3 regions of the Streptomyces sp. NPDC007084 genome follow, and region 3 is predicted to be linked to each of the others. Evidence: riboswitches for the same ligand, from Rfam matches in the RefSeq annotation. Region 3 holds a riboswitch; each other region holds the start of a gene.

The links. Region 3 has a riboswitch for cyclic di-AMP ahead of AB0912_RS15250 (transglycosylase family protein). Riboswitches for the same ligand answer to the same signal wherever they lie in the genome.
Region 1: linked by a shared signal. The riboswitch ahead of AB0912_RS02075 (LysM peptidoglycan-binding domain-containing M23 family metallopeptidase) and the one ahead of AB0912_RS15250 (transglycosylase family protein) in region 3 are both predicted to bind cyclic di-AMP.
Region 2: linked by a shared signal. The riboswitch ahead of AB0912_RS04530 (M23 family metallopeptidase) and the one ahead of AB0912_RS15250 (transglycosylase family protein) in region 3 are both predicted to bind cyclic di-AMP.

Annotation. Positions count from the first base shown of each region.
Region 1 is NZ_JBEYFY010000002.1:25,096-32,703, forward strand. It holds gene AB0912_RS02060 (Glu/Leu/Phe/Val dehydrogenase dimerization domain-containing protein) at 1-491, shown strand, start outside; gene AB0912_RS02065 (TetR/AcrR family transcriptional regulator) at 541-1,161, shown strand; gene AB0912_RS02070 (SGNH/GDSL hydrolase family protein) at 1,383-2,168, opposite strand; gene AB0912_RS02075 (LysM peptidoglycan-binding domain-containing M23 family metallopeptidase) at 2,433-3,332, opposite strand; cyclic di-AMP (ydaO/yuaA leader) riboswitch at 3,337-3,509, opposite strand; gene AB0912_RS02080 (alpha-galactosidase) at 3,793-5,865, opposite strand; gene AB0912_RS02085 (tyrosine-protein phosphatase) at 6,065-6,862, shown strand; gene AB0912_RS02090 (DUF6126 family protein) at 6,917-7,066, opposite strand; gene AB0912_RS02095 (XRE family transcriptional regulator) at 7,063-7,608, opposite strand, start outside.
Region 2 is NZ_JBEYFY010000003.1:217,248-224,855, forward strand. It holds gene AB0912_RS04515 (GNAT family N-acetyltransferase) at 1-2,537, opposite strand, end outside; gene AB0912_RS04520 (HPr family phosphocarrier protein) at 2,712-2,993, shown strand; gene AB0912_RS04525 (GntR family transcriptional regulator) at 3,262-3,957, opposite strand; gene AB0912_RS04530 (M23 family metallopeptidase) at 4,155-4,919, opposite strand; cyclic di-AMP (ydaO/yuaA leader) riboswitch at 4,933-5,092, opposite strand; gene AB0912_RS04535 (pitrilysin family protein) at 5,306-6,694, opposite strand; gene AB0912_RS04540 (pitrilysin family protein) at 6,691-7,608, opposite strand, start outside.
Region 3 is NZ_JBEYFY010000015.1:29,614-37,221, forward strand. It holds gene AB0912_RS15230 (nucleoside triphosphate pyrophosphohydrolase) at 212-1,273, shown strand; gene AB0912_RS15235 (globin domain-containing protein) at 1,287-2,492, opposite strand; gene AB0912_RS15240 (cytochrome P450) at 2,650-3,945, shown strand; gene AB0912_RS15245 (transglycosylase family protein) at 4,183-5,214, shown strand; cyclic di-AMP (ydaO/yuaA leader) riboswitch at 5,398-5,588, shown strand; gene AB0912_RS15250 (transglycosylase family protein) at 5,593-6,303, shown strand; gene eno (phosphopyruvate hydratase) at 6,695-7,608, shown strand, end outside.

The DNA of each region.
Region 1 (7,608 bases), on a different contig from region 3:
ACGTCGAGGCGCTGCTCGCCGCGCGGGACGCGTACGGGACCGTCGACCGCGCGGTGCTGCGCCCCGGTGACCGCGAACTCCCGGGCGACGCCTGGCTGTCCGCCGACGCGGAGGTGCTGGTGCCGGCCGCCGTCTCCTATGTGATCGACGCGGCCAACCAGGCCGGGATCAGGGCGCGTTGGGTGGTCGAGGCGGCCAACATGCCCGTACTGGCGGACGCGGAGGAGCAGCTCGCGGCGCGCGGGGTCACCGTGCTGCCGGACGTGGTGGTCAACTCCGCGACGAACGCCTGGTGGTGGTGGACGCTGTTCGGCGACATCGGCGCCGACGCGGACGAGGCGTTCGCCCGCATCCGGCGCTCGATGCGCGCGCTCGTCGACCGGACGCTCGCCCGCGCGGAGGCCGACGGGACGACACCGCGGGCCGCCGCCCACGCCATCGCCGCCGACCGGCTGCCGGTCATCGCGGAGCGGTTCGGCTGGTACGGATGACGCGAACTCGTGTCCGACCGCGCGGGGACCGGCTGTGTAGGGTTGCCGCGTGGCGAGAGTGCGGTTGAGCGTGGCGGAGCGGCGCGAGGAGTTGCTGCGGGCCGCCGTCGAGCAGATCGAGGCGCGGGGCGTGGCGGCGGTGCGGATCGCCGACGTGGCCTCGTCCCTCGGTGTGAGCAACGCGCTCGTCCTGTACCACTTCTCGACGAAGGAGAAGCTGGTCGCCGCCGCGTTCGCCCACGCCGCCGAGGACGATCTCGCCCACCTGCGCAAGCTGCTCGGCCGCCGCACCACCGCGCTGCGGCGGCTGCGGACGGCGGTGCGCTGGTACGCGCCCACGGGTGCGGCCAAGGGCTGGCGTCTGTGGATCGAGGGCTGGGCCGCCGCGCTGCGCGAGCCGGCCCTGCTGGAGGTCACCCGCGATCTGGACCGCCAGTGGAAGGCCGCGCTCACCGAGGTGATCGCGGAGGGTGTCGCGGCGGGCGAGTTCCACTGCCCGGACCCCGTGGCCGCGGCCCTGCGTCTGACCGCGCTGCTGGACGGTCTCGCCGTCCAGATGACCGCCTACGGCGGCACGGTCTCCCGGGCCCGCACCCTGGAGTGGGCGGATGACGCCCTGGCCCGCGAACTGGGCCTGGAGCGGGCCCAGTTGGTGGCGGGAGTCCGCTGAGGACAGCGCGCCCGGGGCGGGCGCCCGCCCGGCGCGAACGTGGTCCGGGGCGGGGTTCGCCCGTTCGCCTCCCGGGCGCGGCGTCCGCACGGCAGACGACAAGTCGGCCCCGGGCCCGAAGGACCCGGGGTGCGTGAGCGTCGCGTGGCCGCTCGGGCCACCGGCTCGATACGACCGTCCAGGACCTACGACGCCCAGGACCGCCGGCTCGGTACGCCCGCTCAGGCCACCGACTCGATGCGCATCTTGATGTCGTCCGGGGAGAGCGTGCCCTTGGCGGCTACATGGTCGCCGGAGGACTCGCCGCGCAGCCGGCGGCCGATCCAGGGCACCAGGTACTCGCGCGCCCACTGGATGTTGTCGCGCCGCACCTCGAAGGTGCCGCGCGGCGGCAGGGGCGGCCAGGGCTGGTCCGGGTCGGCGGGCACCTCCAGGCCGAGCACCTGTCCGGCGCGCAGCGCCACCCGGGTGTGCCCCTCGGGCGAGAGGTGCAGCCGGTCGCCGTCCCAGGCGCGGCGGTCCTGGATCGTCTTGAGGGACCACAGGTCGAGCACCGGGCAGCCGTAGCGGTCCGCGATGGCCCGCACATGGCCGTTGTACGTGGCGATCTTGCCGCGCAGATGCTTGAGCACGGGTACGCCCCGGGTGTCGAAGCCGGTGGTCACCATGACCGTGCCGACGGCCGAGGTGAGGTCGGCGACGGCTCGCTCGAAGCGCTCCGCGACCTCGTCGGGGTCGGTGCCGGGCCGGATGATGTCGTTGCCGCCCGCGCAGAAGGAGACCAGGTCCGGGCCGAGTTCCTTGGCGCGGACGAGCTGGGTCTCGACGATCTGGTCGAGCAGTTTGCCGCGCACGGCGAGGTTGGTGTAGTTGAAGTCGCCCTCGGGCCGCCGGTCCGCGAGCAGTACCGCGAAGCGGTCCGCCCAACCGACGAAAGCCCCGTCGGGCCCCAGGTCGCCGACGCCCTCGGTGAAGCTGTCCCCCACCGCCACGTACGACCCGATCACTGATCTGTCGTCACTCTTCGAATCGTCTGCCACGTCGGCCCATGATTCACCTTCGGATGTGAGCTACGCGACCGTAGGGAAGGGTTGACGGCCGGTGAGATAGGCCACTCGTCAAGTGTTGGTCAACCGTGGAATAAGGCTCTCATCAGGGGTGTTGAGGCAGCCGCGACCAACATCGAAGGCCGGACCCCACGGATCGTGGGGTCCGGCCTTCGATGGCTGTCCTGCCGTCAGGAGCAGGTCGGGCGGGTGCGGTGCCAGGGGTCAGCCGACGGCGACACCGTGCGAGCGCAGGTAGGCGACCGGGTCGATGTCCGAGCCGTAGTCGGGCGTGGTGCGGACCTCGAAGTGCAGGTGCGGTCCGGTGACGTTGCCGGTCGCGCCGGAGAGGCCGATCTGCTGGCCCTCGGTCACGGTCTGGCCCGCCGAGACGGACAGGGCCGACATGTGGGCGTACTGCGAGTACTTGCCGTCGGCGTGCTGGATGACGACCTGGTTGCCGTAGGCGCCGCCCCAGCCTGCGGAGACGACGGTGCCCGCGGCGATGGCCTTGATGGTGGTGCCGGTCGGGACGACGAAGTCGGTGCCGGTGTGGTAGCCGCTGGACCACATGCTGCCCGCCACCTTGTAGTTGGTGCCGATGACGGCGCCGTCCACGGGGAGGGTGTAGCCCGAGCCGTTGTCGGCGGCGGCCGGCTTGGCGGGCGCGCTCACCGGCTCGGCCTTCTGGGCCGCGGGCTTGGCGGCGGAGGGCTTGGCTGCCGAGGGCTTCGCCGGGGCGGCGGCCTTCGGGGCGGCGGCCTTGGCGCCGAGCGACAGCTTCAGACCGGGGTGGATCAGGGACGGGTCGCCGCCGATGGCGGAGCGGTTGTCCGAGTAGATCTTCTTCCAGCCGCCGGTGACGTGGTGCTCGTCGGCGATCTTGGCGAGGCAGTCGCCGGCCTTCACCGCGTACGTCGTCGTCGCGGCGGCCTTCGCGGCGGCCGGGGTGACGGTGGCGGTCTTCTGGGTGTGCTGCGCGACGGCGGCGGCCGGCGTCGCGGCGTGGGCGCCGGTGGCTCCCATCAGGGGCAGCGCGAGCGCGGCGCCACCGGTTCCGGCCACGGCGATCGAGCGGGTGAAACGCAGGGACTTGGGACGGCGGTGCTTACCCTTCGCGGGCATGGCGAATTCCTCTCCGGCGCCTGCGAGGTGAGCTGTCGGGTGCGGGCTGGAGATGCCCGGCCGCGCTGCTGCGCGGCTGTACCCCTAGCCTGTTCCGGAGTCCGGACCAGGCACGGAACCTGTGGGTCCCCCGCTCCTGCCGTGTACGGGTGAGTGGATTCCGGGCGGCGGCAGGATTGGGCGTCCGTCCGGATTGAGGCAGAACGTAAGCGAGATGAGCGCGCGTCGACAACCAGCCGCGGATTCCGGACGCTCACCTTTCTTGATCCATGCGGAATTCACCGTCACCCTCCGTGGAATGACGATCTTTACGGCCTTTCAATCCGCCCGAATTCAAGGGTGCGTTGAGAAATGCCGACGGCAACGCATCGTCACGAATATGACCCTGCTCACGCCCCCGGACCCACCTCGCCCTATTCCAGGGCCAGTTGGAATGAAGGTGCCATTTCGGACAGAACAGTCAGATACGGCGCAGCCGGATGACCGTCGCGTCGAGATCGCCGCGCAGCCCGCTGTGCAGGCCGTGGTGCAGCAGCACGGCACCTCGGTGGATTTCGCCCGTTTCGACCCGTTCATAGCCGGCCGCGGGGTCGAGTCCGCGCAGCCTGAGGGGGGCGGGGTGCTCTCCGTAGTGCTGCGCCTGGAGCCAGGCGAGGACCACCACCTCGTCCCCGAGGACGTACTGCGTGGCGCTCAGCCCGCCCGCCGGGGGCCGCAGCCGGTAGAGGTCGCCACGCTGCACGACCGGCCTGATCTCCCGGTAGAGCCCGACCCAGTCCCGCGCCTCGGCCAGCTCCTCCTCGCTCCACCGGGCGAGATCGCCGCCGACGCCGAGGACCCCGGCCATGGCGCTCACGAAGCGGAAGCGCAGGCTGCTGACCCTGCCGTTGAGCAGGTTGTTCGGGCTGTCCGTGACCCAGGCCGCCATGACCCGCGCCGGATGGATCTGACTGAAGCCGTGCTGGATGGCGAGCCGGTCGAGCGGGTCGGTGTTGTCCGAGGTCCACACCTGGTCGGTACGGGCCAGGACGCCGAGGTCGACACGGCCGCCTCCACCGGAGCACGACTCGAAGGCGACGCCGGGGTGTGCGGCGCGCAGCCGGTCGAGCAGGGCGTAGAAGGCCTCGACGTGGGCCGTCCAGAGCTTTTGCGGATAGGGCTCACCCGGCCAGCCGGCATCCGTGAAGGACCGGTTGAAATCCCATTTCACATAGTCGATCGGCGCGCCGGCGAGCAGCGCGTCCAGCCGCTCCCAGAGATACTCCTGAACGTCCGGCCGGGCGAGGTTCAGGACGAGCTGATTACGGAACTCCGTCCTGGTTCGTCCCGTTTGGTGCTGCACCCAGTCGGGATGGGCGCGGTAGAGGTCGCTGTCGGGGTTGACCATTTCGGGCTCGACCCAGATCCCGAACCCCATGCCGAGGGCGTGAACGTCGTCGGCGAGCGGTGTGAGACCGGCGGGGAAGCGGTCCGGGTTGGGGGTCCAGTCACCGAGTCCGGCGCGGTCGCTGGTGCGGGCCCCGAACCAGCCGTCGTCGACCACGAACAGTTCGACGCCCATCCCGGCGGCCCGCCGGGCGAGCGCCCGCTGTCGCTCCTCCGAGATGTCGAAGGTGGTGGCCTCCCAGGAGTTGAACAGCACCGGCCGGTCCCGCTCCGCGTCCGGGATCACGTACGTCCGCTGGTACGCGTGCCAGGCGCGGCTGGCGCCGCCGAACCCGCCGTCGCTCCACAGCCCGGCGAAGACCGGCGTGGTGAAGGTCTCCCCCGGGGCGAGGGACAGCAGGCCGGAGTCGTCGTGTCCGGCACCGCCGGTGATCTGCACGCGCCCGTCGGGGAGTTGGGCGACCAAGATCCGCCAGGAGCCGGACCAGCCGAGCGCGCAGCCGTACACCTCGCCGCTCTCCTCGGTGGCCTCGCTGTCGAGGGCGACCCAGGGCAGATGCTGGTGGCCGGTGTGCCCGCGGCGGCTGCCGATGACCTGCTCGCCGTAGGTGAGGGGTGAGCGCGTCAGCCGGGACTCGGCGGCCCAGCGGCCGTGGAGCTGGGACAGCCGCCGGCCCTCGCGTTCGGGCAGGGTCCAGGTCGCGGAGTCGGCGCGCAGCAGCTCCAGGTCGCCGGGCCCGTCGTTGACGAGCGTGACCCGGCGCTCCAGCACATCGCCGCGCGGCCGGTAGTGCAGGGTGATGCCGAGGCCGGCGTCACGGAAGCGCAGCCGCAGCTCGTCGTCCTGGACCGTCGCGTCCTCGAAGCGCCACTCGGTGCCGCGGCGCTCGGCGGTCCGTACGCAGAGGGCGGGCCGGACGAAACGGGGGCCGCCCTCGACGGGGTACTCCTCGCGTCCGTCGAGCGGGGACTCGAAGGGGCGGTAGGGCGGTGCCGGGCGGGCGGCGAGGGCCTCGGCGTCGGCGAGCGTGATCCGCGGGCCCCAGTGCAGGTGGAGCAGTTCGTCGCGTTCGGTGAGGTGGAGTGCGTAGCCGCTGGTCGGGCCGGTGAGGAGCCAGGTCCGGCCGGCCGCGCCGATCTCGATCATCAGTCCCCCACAGATCCGAACAGGTGCGCTCAGGGATCAACATCTTCGGCGCTGTCGTGGGCGGGAGGCAACGCCTGTGGACAACTCAATGCACCAGGAACGCATGTCGTATCGTCGGGAGCGCGACCGAAGACACCAGCCGCCGGGCGCCGACCGGGTCCGCCCGATGGCGAGTGGCGGCCGAAGATGAGGAGCCCCCGTGACGCAGCAGGTCCCGTCGACCGAGCCCGAGCTCGCCGGAGTTCGCAACTTCCGCGACGTGGGCGGCCTGCCCACCACGGACGGCAGGCGGGTGCGCCCGGGCCGGCTGTTCCGCAGCGGCCACCTCGCGCACGCCACCGAGGAGGACGCCGCGTTCCTCGCCTCGCTGGGACTCCACACGATCTTCGACTTCCGCAACGCGGCGGACCAAAAGCTGGAGGGCCCGGACGTCGAGCTGCCCGGCGTGCGGAACGTGAACCTTCCGCTGACCGACCCGGCGGACGGCAGCGAGTTCTGGAAGATGGTCCGCGACGGCGACCTCGACCAGCTGCGGGCGATCCTCGGTGACGGCAAGGGCGCGGACCGCATGATCGGCTCCTACCGCTCGATCATCAAGGAGCGCACGGCGGAGCACTCCCGGGTGCTGCTCTCGATGGCGCGGGACAGTGTGCCCGCGCTGATGCACTGCGCGGCCGGCAAGGACCGCGCGGGACTGTCGATCGCGATCACCCTGCTCGCCCTCGGTGTCGAGCGGGACGCGATCTTCACCGACTACCTGGAGTCGAACGCCACGCACCGGCGCTACAAGGTGCGGCGCAGCAGCTCCGCCGCCTCCGCCTACTCCCCCGAGGTCATGGAGCTGCTCAGCCCGCTCTTCGACGCGCGCGCGGAGTATCTGACGGCGGCGTTCGAGACGGTCGAGGAGACCTGGGGCGGGGTGGACCCCTACCTGGAGAAGGGCCTCGGGCTGACCCCGGAGCTGCGCGAGCGGCTGCGCGAGCACCTGCTCGACTGAGCCGGGCGTCTCCTGAGCCGCGCCTTCGCGCCGGGCCGGAGCGCGGGCCGGCGGCTACTGGTTCTGCGCTCCCAGGGTGAAGAGCAGGTAGATGAAGGCCGCGAAGAGGTGGCCGACGGCCACGTAGATGATGAGCCGGACCCACAGGGCGCGCGGGAACTTCTCCTCCATGGACCGCTTCGGCGGTTCGGTGGGCTCGGTCATGAGGTCTCTCCCGGGGTCGGGTGGCCCGCCGCCGGCCCGAGGCACAGGGCGGCGGTCGGGCTCTGCAGCAGGGTGTGGACGAACAGGAGTGCCGCGCCGGTGCGATCGGCGGCGGCGATGCGGTGCGGGGTCAGCGAGTCGAAGTGCGCGCTGTCACCGGGTGCGAGCAGGTGCGCGGTGTCGCCGAGGCGCAGCCGGAGCCGCCCTTCGAGGACGTACAGCCACTCCTCGCCGGGATGGACCCGCACGATGTCGCCCTGCGAGCCGTAGGGGACGCGGACCCGCAGCGCCTGCATACCGCGCCCGGCGGAGCCGGCCTGCCAGTAGGTCCAGCCGCCGGCCGGGGTCGGTTCCATGTCGGCGGCGCGTACGACGGCGTCGCGGTCGGCGGCCGTCTCGCCGAGCAGTTCGGAGACCGTCGTACCGTAGACGCGGGCCACGGCGAGCAGCATCGGCAGCGAGGGCTGGCGCTGACCGGTCTCCAGCCGGGAGAGGTGCGCCGGGGAGAGTCCGGCGGCGCGGGCGGCGGCCTCCAGGGTGAG
Region 2 (7,608 bases), on a different contig from region 3:
CCGAGCAGCTCGGAGGCGGCTCCGGCGAGCCCGAAGGAGAGCACCGCACCGGCGGCCGGGTCGATGACGGCGCGGACCACCGTGTCGACGCCCCGGGGCGCCATCGCCTGCACGACCGGCCGCAGCACCGCCGGCGCGCCGAACAGCTCGGTCAACTCCGTGTACGCGCGGCGCAGTTGCTCCTCGTCGGCCAGGTCGAGCCGTACGCCGCCCAGGTCGGCCCGGTGGCGCAGGTGCGGCGCGGTGGTCTTGAGGGCCACCGGGTAGCCGATGGCGCGCGCGGCGGCGACCGCGTCGTCCGGGGTGGGGGCGGGCAGGACGCGGTGCACGTCGATGCCGTACCGCCCGAGCAGTTCGACGGTGTCGTCACCGTCGAGGGTCAGGCCCTCCCCGCGCGCGAGGAGCCCGTCGATCAGCTCGGCCGCGCCCTTCTCGTCGATGTCCTCGTACTCGGGGACCTTGCCGGGCTCGGTGGCGTCGAGCCGCCACTGGGCGTACTTGACGGCCTCGGCGAGGGCCCGGACGGCCCGCTCGGCGGCGGGGTAGGCGGGGATGAGCCGGGAGTCCGGCGGGGGCTCGGAGCCGGCCTCGGCGGGCGGCTCTCCGTCGGCGGGGTGGAAGCGCCGGCCCGCTCCGGAGGCGGCGCCGGCGGGCGGGGCGGCGGGCTGGGGCGCGGTGCTGGCGGCGGCCGACAGGGCCTCCGCGAGGCCGCCCAGCTCGACGTGGACGACGAGCACGGGCTTGGCGGGGGCGGCCAGGGCGGAGGAGCGGAGCGCCTCGGCGAGGGCGGCGTCGGCGGTCGGGGTCTCCCCCACGGCGGGGATGGCCGTCACGACCACGGCGTCGCAGCCGTCGTCGGCGAGGGCGTCCGAGAGCGCCCGGTGGAAGTCGGCCGGCGAGGCGCCCGTGGTCAGGTCCTTCGGCGGCAGCGGCCGGAGCCCCTCGGCGAGACAGGCGTCGTAGGTCAGCAGTCCCAGGGACTCGGAGTTGCCGACGATCGCCACCCGGGGTCCCCTGGGGAGCGGCTGGCGGGCCAGCAGCAGTCCGGCGTCGACCAGTTCGGTGATCGTGTCCACCCGGATCACCCCGGCCTGGCGCAGCAGGGCGGAGACGGTGGCGTGCGGCAGCCGAGTGGCCCGTACCGCGTGTCCCTGGGGGGCGGCTCCGCCGTGCCGTGCTCCCTGGACGACGACCAGTGGCTTGGCGGCGGCGGTGCGGCGGGCGAGGCGGGTGAACTTGCGCGGGTTGCCGATGGATTCGAGGTACATCAGGGCGACGTCGGTGTCCGGGTCTTCGAACCAGTACTGGAGGACGTCGTTGCCCGACACGTCCGCCCGGTTGCCGGAGGAGATGAAGGTGGACACGCCGGTGACGCCCGTGACGCCGCCGCCGCGCCGGTGCAGCCGGGAGAGCAGGGCGATGCCGATGGCGCCGGACTGCGCGAACAGCCCGATCCGGCCGGGGCGCGGCATCTCCGGGGCGAGCGAGGCGTTGAGCCGCACCTCGGGGGAGGTGTTGATGACCCCGAAGGCGTTCGGCCCGATGATGCGCATGCCGTACGTGCGGGCGTGCCGGACGAGTTCGCGCTGGCGCTCGCGCCCCTCGGGCCCGCTCTCGGCGTACCCGGCGGAGACCACGACGAGGCCCTGCACGCCGTGCTCGCCGCACTCCGTGACGACCTCGGGGACCTGCTCGGCGGGGACGGCGACGACCGCGAGGTCGACGGGCTCCTCGATGTCGCGGACGGAGCGGTGGGCGGGGACGCCGGCGAGTTCCTTCTCCTCCAGGGCCCTGTTCACCGCGTACAGGCGGCCGGTGAAGCCGGCCTCGCGGAGGTTGTCGAGGACACTGCGGCCGACCCCTCCGGGGGTGCGTCCCGCGCCGATGACGGCGACCGAGCCGGGCGCCAGGAGGCGCTGCACGGAGCGGGCCTCGGCGCGCTGCTCCCGGGCCCGCTGTACGGCGAGCGAGCGGTCGGTGGGTTCGAGGTCGAACTCCAGGCGTACGACGCCGTCCTCGAAGCTGCGCTTCTGGGTGTAGCCGGCGTCCGTGAACACCTTGATCATCTTGTTGTTCGCGGGCAGGACCTCGGCGGCGAAGCGGCGGATTCCGCGCTCGCGGGCCACCGCCGCGATGTGTTCGAGCAGGGCCGAGGCCACGCCGCGGCCCTGGTGGGCGTCCTGCACGAGGAAGGCGACCTCCGCCTCGTCGGCGGGCGCGGACGCGGGCAGGCCCCGGGCGTCGATCCGGTCGTAGCGCACGGTCGCGATGAACTCGCCGCCCACCGTGGCGGCGAGGCCCACCCGGTCCACGAAGTCGTGGTGCGTGAAGCGGTGGACGTCCTTGGCGGACAGCCGGGGGTAGGGCGCGAAGAAGCGGTAGTACTTCGACTCGTCCGAGACCTGCTCGTAGAAGCTGACGAGGCGCTCGGCGTCGTCGACCGTGATGGGGCGGATGCGCGCGGTGCCGCCGTCGCGCAGCACCACGTCGGCTTCCCAGTGCGCGGGGTACTCGTGCCGGTCCGACGAGGTCTGCATGGGCCCCAGACTACGGCTCGCGTACGACAACGGCGCGAGGCAGTCTGTCGGGTACGCATGTCACCCCGAGGCCGTGGGGATACCGTCCGCGGCCGGGACGCGGGCCGTCCGGGTCCGCTTCCCGATATGGGACACTGGTCTAGACAACCCTGAACACCTGAAGGGCAGCATCACATGGCTGAGCGCCGCGTCAACGTCGGCTGGGCTGAGGGTCTCCACGCCCGTCCCGCCTCCATCTTCGTCCGGGCCACCACGGCCTCCGGCGTCCCCGTGACGATCGCCAAGGCCGACGGCAACCCCGTCAACGCGGCCTCCATGCTGGCGGTCCTGGGCCTGGGTGCCCAGGGCGGCGAGGAGATCGTCCTCGCGTCGGACGCCGAGGGTGCGGACGCCGCCCTCGACCGTCTGGCGAAGCTGGTCGCCGAGGGGCTCGACGAGCTTCCCGAGACCGTCTGAGCCGAGCCCGCGAGGCACTCGGACCTTCACACGGCTGAGCCGCGCCACCCCTCACCGGGAGCGCGGCTCAGCCGTTTCCGTACGCCGCCCCGGGAATTCCCGCGTGCTGCCCGAATTCATGCCGGCACACGCGGGAAACGCGTGGGCGCGCGACGCGAACGAGTCGCGTGAACGAAATGAGCGCGCACCGTGAATTCCGGGCGCGCGAAGAAAGCGGCAGCGGAAACAGCGCTTCGCCGAATAACCCTCTTTGTATACGGCGCCCGTGTTAATGGCGTTGACCCGTCATGTTTACGGGATGTTGCGAAGTCCTCACACGGTCCTGCCGGTCCCCGCCGGCCGGGAAGCGCAGCCGGTGCGCGGACGCCGAGCGCTCGGCGTGCAGGGCCGTGATCGCGCGGGCCCGCTCACCGTCCCCGCGGGCGACCGCGTCCACGATGCCGCCGTGCTCCGCCCAGGACTCCGCGGGGTTGGCCGGCGCCTCCACCGCGTACATCCAGGCGATCTTGTGCCGTAGCTGGGACAGCGTCGACGTCAGCGCGGGGCTGCCGGAGGCCTGGGCGAGCGTCTCGTGGAACCAGCCGCCCAGGGAGCGCAGATCCTCGCTGTTGCCCCGCCTGGAGCGCTCCTGGCCCAGCCTGACCAGCCCGCGGAGCACCTTGAGGTGAGCCTCGGTGCGGCGCTGGGCGGCGCGCGCGGCACCCAGCGGCTCCAGCAGTATGCGCATCTCCAGAAGGTCCGCGGCCTCCTGCTCGGTGGGCTCGGCCACGCACGCGCCCGCGTGCCGCCGGGTGACCACGAAACCCTCGGCCTCCAGGGTGCGCAGGGCCTCGCGCACGGGGACGCGCGAGACGCCGTAGCGCCGCGCGAGCAGTTCCTCGGTGAGCCGGCCGCCACGCTCGTAGACGCCCGCGACGATGTCGTCCCGGATCGCCGTGCATACCGAGTGCGCCGGAATACGCATGACCGGACCTCCGCTTTAATCCCCGCGAAACGCCATCGATTGACGCTTGTTCAGTGACTCTATTGCAGGAAGCCTTAATTTCCGATGGCGGGCCTGAATCCATGGATATTTTTTGGACAGTCGGCCTCCGGAAACGATGATGCCCCGGCTCGGTGAGCCGGGGCATCGAAAACGGTGGAGAAGCCGCGAAGCGGTCGTCAGACGTTCACACCGTGCGAGCGGAGGTAGGCGACCGGGTCCATGTCGGAGCCGTACTCGGCGGTGGTGCGCGCCTCGAAGTGCAGGTGCGGTCCCGTGGTGTTGCCGGTCGACCCGGAGAGGGCGATCTGCTGGCCCGGGGTGACCGTCTGGCCCACGGAGACACCGATGGACGACAGGTGCCCGTACATGGTGTACGTGCCGTCGTGCATCTTGATCACTACTTGATTGCCGTAGGCACCGCCCCAGCCGGCCGCGACGACCGTGCCGGCGCCGACCGAGTGCACCGGGGTGCCCGAGGCCGCGTGGAAGTCGACACCGGTGTGGCTGCCGGAGGACCAGAGGCTGCCGCCGGTCTTGTAGCCGGTGGAGACGTACGAGCCGGAGATCGGCATGACGAAGGTGTTGAGCCGCTTGCGCTCGGCGGCGCGGGCGGCCCGCTCCTTGGTCTCGCGAGCCTTCGCGGCCTGCTCTGCGGCCTTCTTGCGCGCGGCCTGTTCGGCCTTCTCCCGCGCGGCGGCCACCTCGGCGGCGTGCTGCTGGGCGGCGGCCTGCTCGTCGATCTGCTCGGCGACGGAGTCACCGATGGTGACGGCCTGGGTCAGCCCGGTCTGCTCGACGGAGGGGGTCGCGGCGAACGCGGGCGCCGCGAGGGTTCCGAGGACACCGGTGGTGGTGAGGGCCGCGACGCCGACGGCGTTCTTGGTGGTGCGCTGCACGCGGCTCGGACGACGATGCTTCCCGGTGCCACAGGTGAACGCCATAAAGGGGCTGATCCTTTCCTTCCTTCTCGCCTACCGGGTTAGCTGACGGGTTCGGAGCAGGAAGGTCTCCTACGGACCCCCTCCGGGGAGGGCGTCCGATTCACCCCAGGGACTACGTGTGGGTCCCCGGCTCCCCTGGCTCGCGCCATGCGGGGACTCGGCGATGGCTGTCCGGTGCCGCGGGCGCGGCGCACTGCCTGACGAACAGCCGGACAGACGCTAAACGGGGCATCTTTCGAACAACAAACGGATCACGGTTTTTGTAGCGCATCCCACAGCGCAGAAGCCAACCTCCGTACCAATACGGACATCCTGGCGGTGATGTGCGCGCAAAAGAGGGCCCTGGCGACGCTTCGGTCACCAGGGCCCATCTCGGTCACACGGTGCTACTCCGCGGAGACCACGCTGACTTCACCGATGCCCAGGGCCCGCACCGGCTCCTCGATCCGCGCCGCGTCGCCCACCAGGATCGTCACCAGACGGTCCGTCGGGAAGGCGCTGACGGCTGCCGCGGTGGCCTCCACCGTGCCGGTGGCGGCCAGTTGCCGATAGAGCGTCGACTGGTAGTCGTCCGGCAGGTACTGCTCGACCTGGTCGGCGAGCGTGCCCGCGACGGCCGCGGCGGTCTCGAACTTGAGGGGCGCCACGCCCACCAGGTTCTGCACGGCGACATCGCGCTCCGCGTCGGTGAGCCCCTCGGCCGCCAGGGTGCGCAGGACCTTCCACAGGTCGTCCAGCGCCGGCCCGGTGTTCGGGGTGTCGACCGAGCCGCTGATGGCGAGCATCGCGGCACCGGTGCCATCCGGCGCGGACCGCAGGACCTGGCCGAACGCCCGTACGCCGTAGGTGTAGCCCTTCTCCTCGCGCAGGACGCGGTCCAGACGCGAGGTGAGGGTGCCGCCCAGGCAGTAGGTGCCGAGCACCTGGGCCGGCCACACACGGTCGTGCCGGTCGGCGCCGACCCGCCCGATGAGCAACTGGGTCTGCACGGCGCCGGGGCGGTCCACGATGACCACGCGGCCCGTGTCATCGGCGTGCACCGGCGGCACCGGGCGCGGCTCGGCGGACGATCCGGTCCAGGCGCCGAGGGTGTCGCCGAGCAGCTCGTCCACGTCCACGTCGGTGAGGTCGCCGACGATCACGGCGGTGGCCGTCGCGGGACGGACGTGCTTCTCGTAGAAGGACCGCACGGCCGCGGAGTCGATGTTCTGGACGGTCTCCTCGGAACCCTGGCGCGGGCGCGACATGCGTGCCGTCGGCGGGAAGAGCTGCCGGGAGAGTTCCTTGGCCGCGCGGCGGCCCGGGTTGGCCGTCTCGTGCGGGATCTCGTCGAGCCTGTTGCGCACCAGGCGCTCGACCTCGCTGTCCGCGAAGGCCGGCGCGCGCAGGGCGTCCGCGAGCAGCCCGAGCCCCTTGGGAAGCCGCGAGACGGGCACTTCGAGGGAGAGCCGGACACCGGGGTGATCGGCGTGCGCGTCGAGCGTGGCGCCGCAGCGCTCCAGCTCGGCGGCGAAGTCCTCGGCGGAGTGCTTGTCGGTGCCCTCGGAGAAGGCGCGCGCCATGATCGTGGCGACGCCGTCCAGGCCCGCGGGCTCGGCCTCCAGGGGGGCGGCGAGGACGATCTCGACGGCGACGACCTGCTGGCCGGGGCGGTGGCAGCGCAGCACGGTCAGGCCGTTGTCCAGGGTGCCGCGCTCGGGGGCGGGGAACGCCCACGGCTTCGGCTGTCCCGCCTGGGGCTGCGGGTGGAAGTCCATGGTGGCGAGTTCGGTCACTTCGCCGCCTCCTCGTCGGTGTCGTCAGCGGCGTCGGTGTCGTCAGCGGCGTCGGTGGCTTCGGGTGCGGTGGGCTCGTAGACGAGCACCGCGCGGTTGTCGGGGCGCAGGCGGGCCTTGGCGACCTCCTGGACCTCTTCGGCGGTGACCTCCAGGACGCGCTGTACGGCGGTCAGGGCGAGCTGCGGGTCGCCGAACAGGACGGCGTACCGGCACAGTTCGTCCGCGCGGCCGGCGACGGTACCGAGGCGGTCCAGCCACTCGCGCTCCAACTGGGCCTGGGCGCGCTCCATTTCCTCGGCGGTCGGGCCCTCCTCGGCGAACCGGGCCAGCTCCTCGTCGACGGCGGCCTCGATGACCGGGACCTCGACGTCACCGGACGTCTTCACGTCCAGCCATCCCAGGGAGGGCGCTCCGGCGAGCCGCAGCAGGCCGAAGCCGGCGGCGACGGCGGTGCGGTCGCGGCGGACGAGCCGGTTGTAGAGCCGGGAGGACTCGCCGCCGCCGAGGACGGTGAGGGCGAGGTCGGCGGCGTCGCACGCGCGCGTGCCGTCCTCCGGGAGGCGGTAGGCGGCCATCAGGGCGCGCGCCGGGACCTCCTCCTCGACGACCTCGCGGAGCTGCTCGCCGATGACGTCCGGCAGCGAGCCGTCGCGCGGGGCGGGCTTGCCGTCGTGCCCGGGGATGGAGCCGAAGTACTTCTCGACCCAGGCGAGCGTCTGCTCGGGGTCGATGTCGCCGACGACCGACAGGACCGCGTTGTTCGGCGCGTAATAGGTGCGGAAGAACGCGCGGGCGTCCTCCAGGGTGGCCGCGTCCAGGTCCGCCATCGACCCGATCGGCGTGTGGTGGTACGGGTGGCCCTCGGGGTACGCGAGCGAGGTGAGCTTCTCGAACGCGGTGCCGTACGGAAC
Region 3 (7,608 bases):
CGCTCGCCCGCACCTGGCGAGCCGCCCCCGCACCCGGCGGGCCCCTGCGCGGCTCTCGGCGCGCCACCCTCGCATCCGGCAGGCGCCCCGCACCCGCTAGGCGCCTGCGCGGCTCTCGGCGAACCGCCCTCGCGTCGGGCGCCGCGCTTGCTCCCGGCGGCCCCTGTGGACAACTTCCGGGGTCGTCGGAGGCGTGGGTTACGTTCGAGGGGTGAACGCAACCAGCAGCTCCGAGGACGCCCCCGCCGACCCCGGCCCCACGCCCACCGGCCCGGACCCCGCCGCCACCGGCCCGGGCCGCATCGTCCTGCTCACCACCAGCCACCGCGTCGCCCCCGGCCTGCTGTCCTGGCCCGCCTGGCAGGCGCTGCACGGCGCGGACCGGGTGCTGTGCGCCGACGGCGCGCACCCCCAGGTGCCGTATCTGCGCGAGGCCGGCATCACCGTGGACGAGGTGTCCCCGGCCGCCGAGGACCTGGTCGACGCCTGCGCGGGCGGCCGGTCCCTGGTCGTCGTCGCCACCGGCGAGGGCGAGCCCCGGCTCACCGACGGCCTGGCCCGGCTGGCCGGCTCGGGACGCGTCCGGATGCCGGACCTGGAGCTGCTCCCCGCCTCCTACGACCTGCCGGGCGCCCGCCTCCTCGACCTCGTGCAGGTGATGGACCGCATCCGCCTCGAATGCCCCTGGTCGTCCCGGCAGACCCACCAGGGCCTGGCGAAGTACGGCATCGAGGAGGCGTACGAACTGGTCGAGGCGATCGAGGACGGCGACCGGGACGAACTGCGCGAGGAGCTGGGGGACGTCCTGCTCCAGGTCGTCTTCCACGCCCGGATCGCCGAGGAGGACGAGGAGGCGCCGTTCTCCGTGGACGACGTGGCGGGCGGCATCGTCGCCAAGCTGATCCACCGCCACCCGCACGTGTTCGGCGACGCGACGGCGACGACCCCCGAGGAGGTCAAGGAGCACTGGCTGCGCACCAAGGCCGTGGAGAAGCGGCGCACCTCCGTCACCGAGGGCGTCCCGCTCGGCCAGCCCGGCCTGGCGCTGGCGGCGAAGCTGTCCTCCCGGGCGCGCACGGCGGGCCTCGACGTGCCGCTGCCCGCCGGTGACGGAGTGGGATACGAGCTGCTGGCCATCGCGGCGCGCGCCGAGGCGGCCGGTGTGGACCCGGAGGCCGCGCTGCGGGCGGCGGCCCGGGCCTACCGGGACGCGATCCTCGCGCGGGAGCGGGCCGGGGCGCAGGCCGCGCGTCCGGAGTCCGAAGACGCCTGAGCGGGACGGGAGTTCAGGCCTCCGGGGCGCGGCCCGCCGGGTTGTGCCAGCTCGGCCGGGGGCGGTCGAGGAGCCACTCCGCAGCGCCCAGCGGGCGGCCCCCGCCGGCCGGCGGCAGCAGGTCGTGGAAGAGCCGGCCGGCCGGGGTGCCGAGGGAGGGCAGCGTCTCGGCGACCTCCTGGACGAGGTCGGGCGGGCCCGCGAGATAGACGTCGTGCCGGGTCCAGCCCGCCCGGTTGCCGAGCGCGGTCAGCAGCCGTTCGGTCGCCTGGGCCTTGGGGCGGCCGGGCGCCGGCGTGATGTAGGTGACGGTGAGGCCGGGCAGCCGGTCCCGCAGGCCGTCCACGGCCGGCTGGTCGTACAGGTGGGCGACATCGCGGGCGACGAGGAACAGGCGGGCCTCGTGGGCGGGTTCGAGCCGCTCCAGCAGGGCCTTCACGGGCGCCCAGCCGGTGCCGGCCGCGATCAGCGTCAGGGGCCGGTCCGCCGGGGTCCGCAGGGTGAGGCCGCCGCCGGGCGCCCCGAGCCGCAGCACGTCCCCCACCCGGGCCTGCCGGACGAGGGCGGTCGAGAGCACCCCGCCCTCGACCCGGCTGACGTGCAGGTCGACCGTGCGGTCCGGCCGGGGCGCGTTGGCGAGCGAGTAGGGGCGCCAGATGCCCGGCAGATGCGGCATGTTGACGCTGACGTACTGGCCGGCGGTGTAGGTGAGGCGCTGCCGGGGGCGCAGGGTGAGGACCACGAGGTCGTCGCCGTGCCGGGTACGGGCGACGATCTCCGCGTCCCACCAGGGCGGCTCCCCGTGGTGCTGGGCCTCCCAGGCGCCCTGGAGCATGATGTTCGCGATCGCCCCGTACGCCTCCGACCAGGCCTTCTCGGTCTCCCCGCGCCAGGCGGAGCCGGCGACGGCGGCGAACGCGGCGATCAGGCTCGCCCCGACCGCCGCGTAGTGGTCCGGCTGGGCCAGGTACTTGCGGTGGTCGCGCCCGAGGTCGCGCAGGTAGTCGGGCAGCCCCGGATCGTCGAGGCGGTCCATGACGAAGGTCAGCGCCGCGAACAGCCGGTCCCGCTGGCGTTCCATGTCCTCGGGGAAGTCCGTCGGGAACAGCGCGCGGATGTCCGGGTGGTGCCGGAACAGGTGCGCGTAGAAGTACTTGACGGCGAACTCGGCCCGCCGTTCCACGACCGCGAAGCTGGACTTGAGTATTTCGGGGTCCACTGCGTGAATGTGGGAGCTGCCGCGCGGCCGAGTCAAACAGTCTCCGATGTGCGGACAGCCCGGGGTGAACCGGACGACCGCGTCGCCGTGTCCACGCCGGCCCGCCCCCGCACCGGCCCGCCCCGGCGTTCGGGCGCGCTGCGGATACGGTCGGGGAGTGACCGAGCACCAGACCCCCGCGAGCCGAGCCCCCGAACTCTTCACCTGGGAGTTCGCCACCGATCCCTACCCGGCGTACGCCTGGCTCAGGGAACACGCGCCGGTGCACCGCACGCGGCTGCCCAGCGGGGTCGAGGCCTGGCTCGTCACCCGGTACGCCGACGCCCGGCAGACCCTCGCCGACCAGCGGCTCTCCAAGAACCCCGCGCATCACGACGAGCCCGCGCACGCCAAGGGCAAGACCGGTATCCCGGGGGAGCGCAAGGCCGAGCTGATGACGCATCTGCTGAACATCGACCCACCGGACCACACCCGGCTGCGCCGGCTCGTCAGCAAGGCGTTCACCCCCAGGCGCGTGGCCGAATTCTCCGCGCGGGTGCAGGAGTTGACGGACGACCTCATCGACCGGTTCGCGGAGAAGGGGTCGGCGGACCTCATCCACGAGTTCGCGTTCCCGCTCCCCATCTACGCCATCTGCGACATGCTCGGCGTCCCCCGGGAGGACCAGGACGACTTCCGGGACTGGGCGGGGATGATGATCCGGCACGGCGGCGGCCCGCGCGGCGGGGTGGCCCGGTCGGTGAAGAAGATGCGCGGCTATCTCGCCGAGCTGATCCACCGCAAGCGCCAGGCGCTGCCCGCCGAGCCCGCACCCGGGGAGGACCTCATCTCCGGGCTCATCCGCGCCTCCGACCACGGCGAGCACCTCACCGAGAACGAGGCCGCCGCGATGGCCTTCATCCTGCTGTTCGCCGGCTTCGAGACCACGGTCAACCTGATCGGGAACGGGCTGTACGCGCTGCTGACCCACCCGGAGCAGCGGGCCCGCCTCCAGGCCTCCCTGGCGGCCGGGGAGAGCGGACTGCTGGAGACGGGGGTGGAGGAACTCCTGCGCTACGACGGGCCGGTGGAGCTGGCCACCTGGCGGTTCGCGACCGAGGACGTGCGGATCGGCGGGCAGGACATCGCGGCCGGTGACCCGGTGCTCGTCGTGCTCGCCGCAGCCGACCGCGATCCCGAGCGCTTCGAGCGGCCGGACGTCCTCGATCTGTCCCGGCGTGACAATCAGCACCTCGGCTACGGCCACGGCATCCACTATTGCCTGGGCGCGCCGCTCGCCCGGCTGGAGGGGCAGACCGCGCTCGCCACCCTCCTCACCCGCCTTCCCGACCTCCAACTCGCTGGAGATTCGGCCGATTTGCGCTGGCGCGGCGGGCTCATTATGCGCGGATTGCGCACGCTTCCGGTCGAGTTCACCCCGGTCGGACAGTCCGGAACCGGTTCATCCGGGTAGCCGGGGCGGCGGTGCCGCAGAGGGGTGCGCGGGCGCGGGAAGGGCGTTCGGCCGAGCGGTCCGGCGGGCGACGTCAACTGACACGCCGTCATAACTGTGATCTTCACGTGATCTGCGCTGCATCGACTTGTGACAAGCGTTCGAGTCCGGCTACCTTCACCCATCAACGCGGCCCCGGCGCTCATCACTTCGCCGTAGGTGCCGTAGTCACCCCGTTGTCACGCGAAAGGCTTCCGCATGCTCTCCGGGAACGGCCGTCACCGGCGCCCCCGTCAGGCCCCGGCCCTCATCGTCGCCGCAGGCGTGACCGGGTCGGCCATCGCGATCCCGCTCCTCGGGGCGACGAGCGCGAGCGCGGCCGACGGGACCACCTGGGACCGGGTCGCCGAGTGCGAGAGCGGCGGCGCCTGGAGCGCCGACAACGGCAACGGCTACTACGGCGGCCTCCAGCTCACCCAGGACAACTGGGAGACGTACGGCGGCCTCGAATACGCGCCGAGCCCCGACCAGGCCAGCCGCTCGCAGCAGATAGCCGTCGCCGAGAAGGTGCTCGACGGGCAGGGACTCAAGGCGTGGCCGACCTGCGGACCGCTCTCCGGGCTCAGCAAGGACTCGGCCGGGGTCGACGTCGACACGGGCATGGGTGACGCCGCGTCGGACGACGACACCGCCGGCACCTCCGGCCTGTCCACCTCGCCCGGCGCCTCCCCGTCCACCGGGGCGTCCGCCGGCACCTCCACGGACTCGTCGGAATCATCCGGGTCGTCGGACTCGTCCGGTTCGAGCGACACCGCCTCCCCGAAGGCGACCGGTAACACCACCAAGTCCGACCCCTCGGCGGGTACGGACGAAGCGGACGATCCGGATGCTTCCGGCACGCCCAAGGCCGACGATGACGAGTCGGGCAAGTCGGGCAAGTCCGGCCGGAGCGGCACCTCTTCGGAGCCCTCCGACGAGACGTCCGCCACCCCCGGACGGCATCGCGGCGGCAGCGCCGACGAGGACGCGGCCGACGCCGTCGGCGACAGCCGGCCCGACAGCGCCTCCGGGCGCCACGCCTCGCGCGGCTCGGACGGCTCCCGCGAGGCCGCCGACGGCACCTACGTCGTGCGCGCCGGCGACAGCCTGTGGGCGATCGCCGACGCCCTTGACCTCGAGGACGGATGGACCGGGCTGTACGCCGCGAACGAGGAGACCGTGGGCGCCGATCCGGACGTCATCCTGCCCGGTCAGAGCCTTGCTCTTGATGGCGAAACGGTCGAAAAGTAGCGGGAGTTCACGTCATGGTTCGCTCGTGAATGTCCGGTTTGGCGCGAGTGAGACATGAGTCTCAGAAGCCCTGATCGTCTTTGAAAATCAGGCGGCCCACTGCTTACGGTCGTGATCGCTCGCCACAGCGGGCCCCGACGGTCGCAACGCCGAATCCTGCCAGCGGCCGTACGGGAACAGTCGTCGCGTCAAGCGCCGTAGGCAGGAGCGGGGGACCCAAGGTAAGCGCCGCGAACGGGAGTTGAGAGACACCCGGGGACGGCTTGGGGTAAAGCCGCGCGCCGCGGTTCCGCAAGGGACCGTGACCGTGCGGCCGGGCAACTCAACCGGCCCGAACCCGACAGCTCACCTCGCAGGCGTCGGTGAGGGGATCACTCGATGCTGTTTTCCAGCAAGGGCAAGCACCGCCGCCCGAACAAGGCCACCCGTGTCGCCACGCTCGCCGGAGTCACCGGTGTCGCCATCGCCGCCCCGCTGATGGCCGCGGGCAGCGCCTCCGCCGCGACCGGCTCCGAATGGGACGCCGTCGCCCAGTGCGAGTCCGGCGGCAACTGGTCGATCAACACCGGCAACGGCTACTATGGCGGCCTGCAGTTCTCGTCCTCCACCTGGGCCGCGTACGGCGGCACCGCCTACGCCCCCACCGCCGACCAGGCCTCCAAGTCGCAGCAGATCGCCGTCGGCGAGAAGGTCCTCGCCGCGCAGGGCAAGGGCGCCTGGCCGACCTGCGGCACCGGCCTGTCCGGCGCCGCGTACAGCGGCGGCGACTCCGCCCCGGCGGCCCCCTCGGAGCCCTCGGCCTCCTCCGGCTCCTCGGCGCCGAGCGCGTCGCACAGCACCCGGACCACCGAGCAGCCCGCCTCCCGTTCGCAGGAGCGCCCGGCCGCCAAGAAGACCGTCACCACCCCGACCGGCAAGAAGGTCAAGAAGGGCGACGGCGAGTACAAGGTCGTCAAGGGTGACACCCTCAGCTCGATCGCCCAGAAGCACCACGTCAAGGGCGGCTGGCAGAAGCTGTTCAAGCTGAACCACGACATCATCGACGACGCCGACTTCATCTTCCCGGGCCAGCAGCTCCACCTGCGCTGATCCAGGCGGCACCCCCGGCCCTTCGCCGGCCGAGGCCGTACCCCGGTACTCCGGGCCTTCGCCGGCCCGGGCCGTACCCCGGTACTCCGGCCGACGGGGGCCGCACCCCGGACCGCCACCGATCGAGGCCGCTCCGGCCGGACGTGCCCGCCCTCGGCGGACGGCGGGCACGTCCCGGCCCGGCGGCTCCGGGCTCCCCGCTCCGGCGCGTGTTCCCCCGTACGCGCCGGAGCGGGGTTTTTCATTTCGTTTTTGTTCCGATCGGGAACAATATTTACCCCGAGTTCTGCCCAAGGGGTGGTCGATCGGCTGGCCGATCCCCCCGGGCCGGTTAGGCTCGTCCCGCAGGACTAGCCAAGCCCTGCGTATTCGCGTCACATCCCAGAAGGAGATGCTCGTGCCGTCCATCGACGTCGTCGTAGCCCGGGAAATCCTGGACTCCCGAGGCAACCCCACGGTCGAGGTCGAGGTCGGCCTCGACGACGGCAGCACGGGTCGTGCCGCCGTTCCGTCCGGCGCCTCCACCGGTGCCTTCGAAGCCATCGAGCTGCGCGACGGTGACCCCAACCGTTACCAGGGCAAGGGTGTCGAGAAGGCCGTCCTCGCCGTCATCGAGCAGATCGGCCCGGAGCTGGTCGGCTACGACGCCACCGAGCAGCGCCTGATCGACCAGGCCATGTTCGACCTGGACGCCACCGACAACAAGGGCTCGCTCGGCGCCAACGCCATCCTCGGCGTCTCGCTCGCCGTCGCGCACGCCGCCTCCGAGGCCTCGGACCTGCCGCTGTTCCGCTACCTGGGCGGCCCGAACGCGCACCTGTTGCCCGTTCCGATGATGAACATCCTCAACGGCGGGTCGCACGCGGACTCCAACGTCGACATCCAGGAGTTCATGATCGCCCCGATCGGCGCGGAGTCCTTCTCCGAGGCGCTGCGCTGGGGCGCCGAGGTCTACCACACCCTCAAGAAGGTGCTGAAGACCAAGGGCCTGTCCACCGGCCTCGGCGACGAGGGCGGCTTCGCCCCGAACCTGGAGTCCAACCGCGCCGCCCTCGACCTCATCGTCGAGGCCATCAAGCAGGCCGGCTACATCCCCGGCGAGCAGATCGCGCTCGCGCTCGACGTCGCCGCGTCCGAGTTCTACAAGGACGGCAAGTACGAGTTCGAGGGCAAGTCCCGCTCGGCCGCCGAGATGACCGAGTACTACGAGGAGCTGGTCTCCGCGTACCCGCTCGTCTCCATCGAGGACCCGCTGTACGAGGACGACTGGGCCGGCTGGAAGGTCATCACCGACAAGCTGGGCGA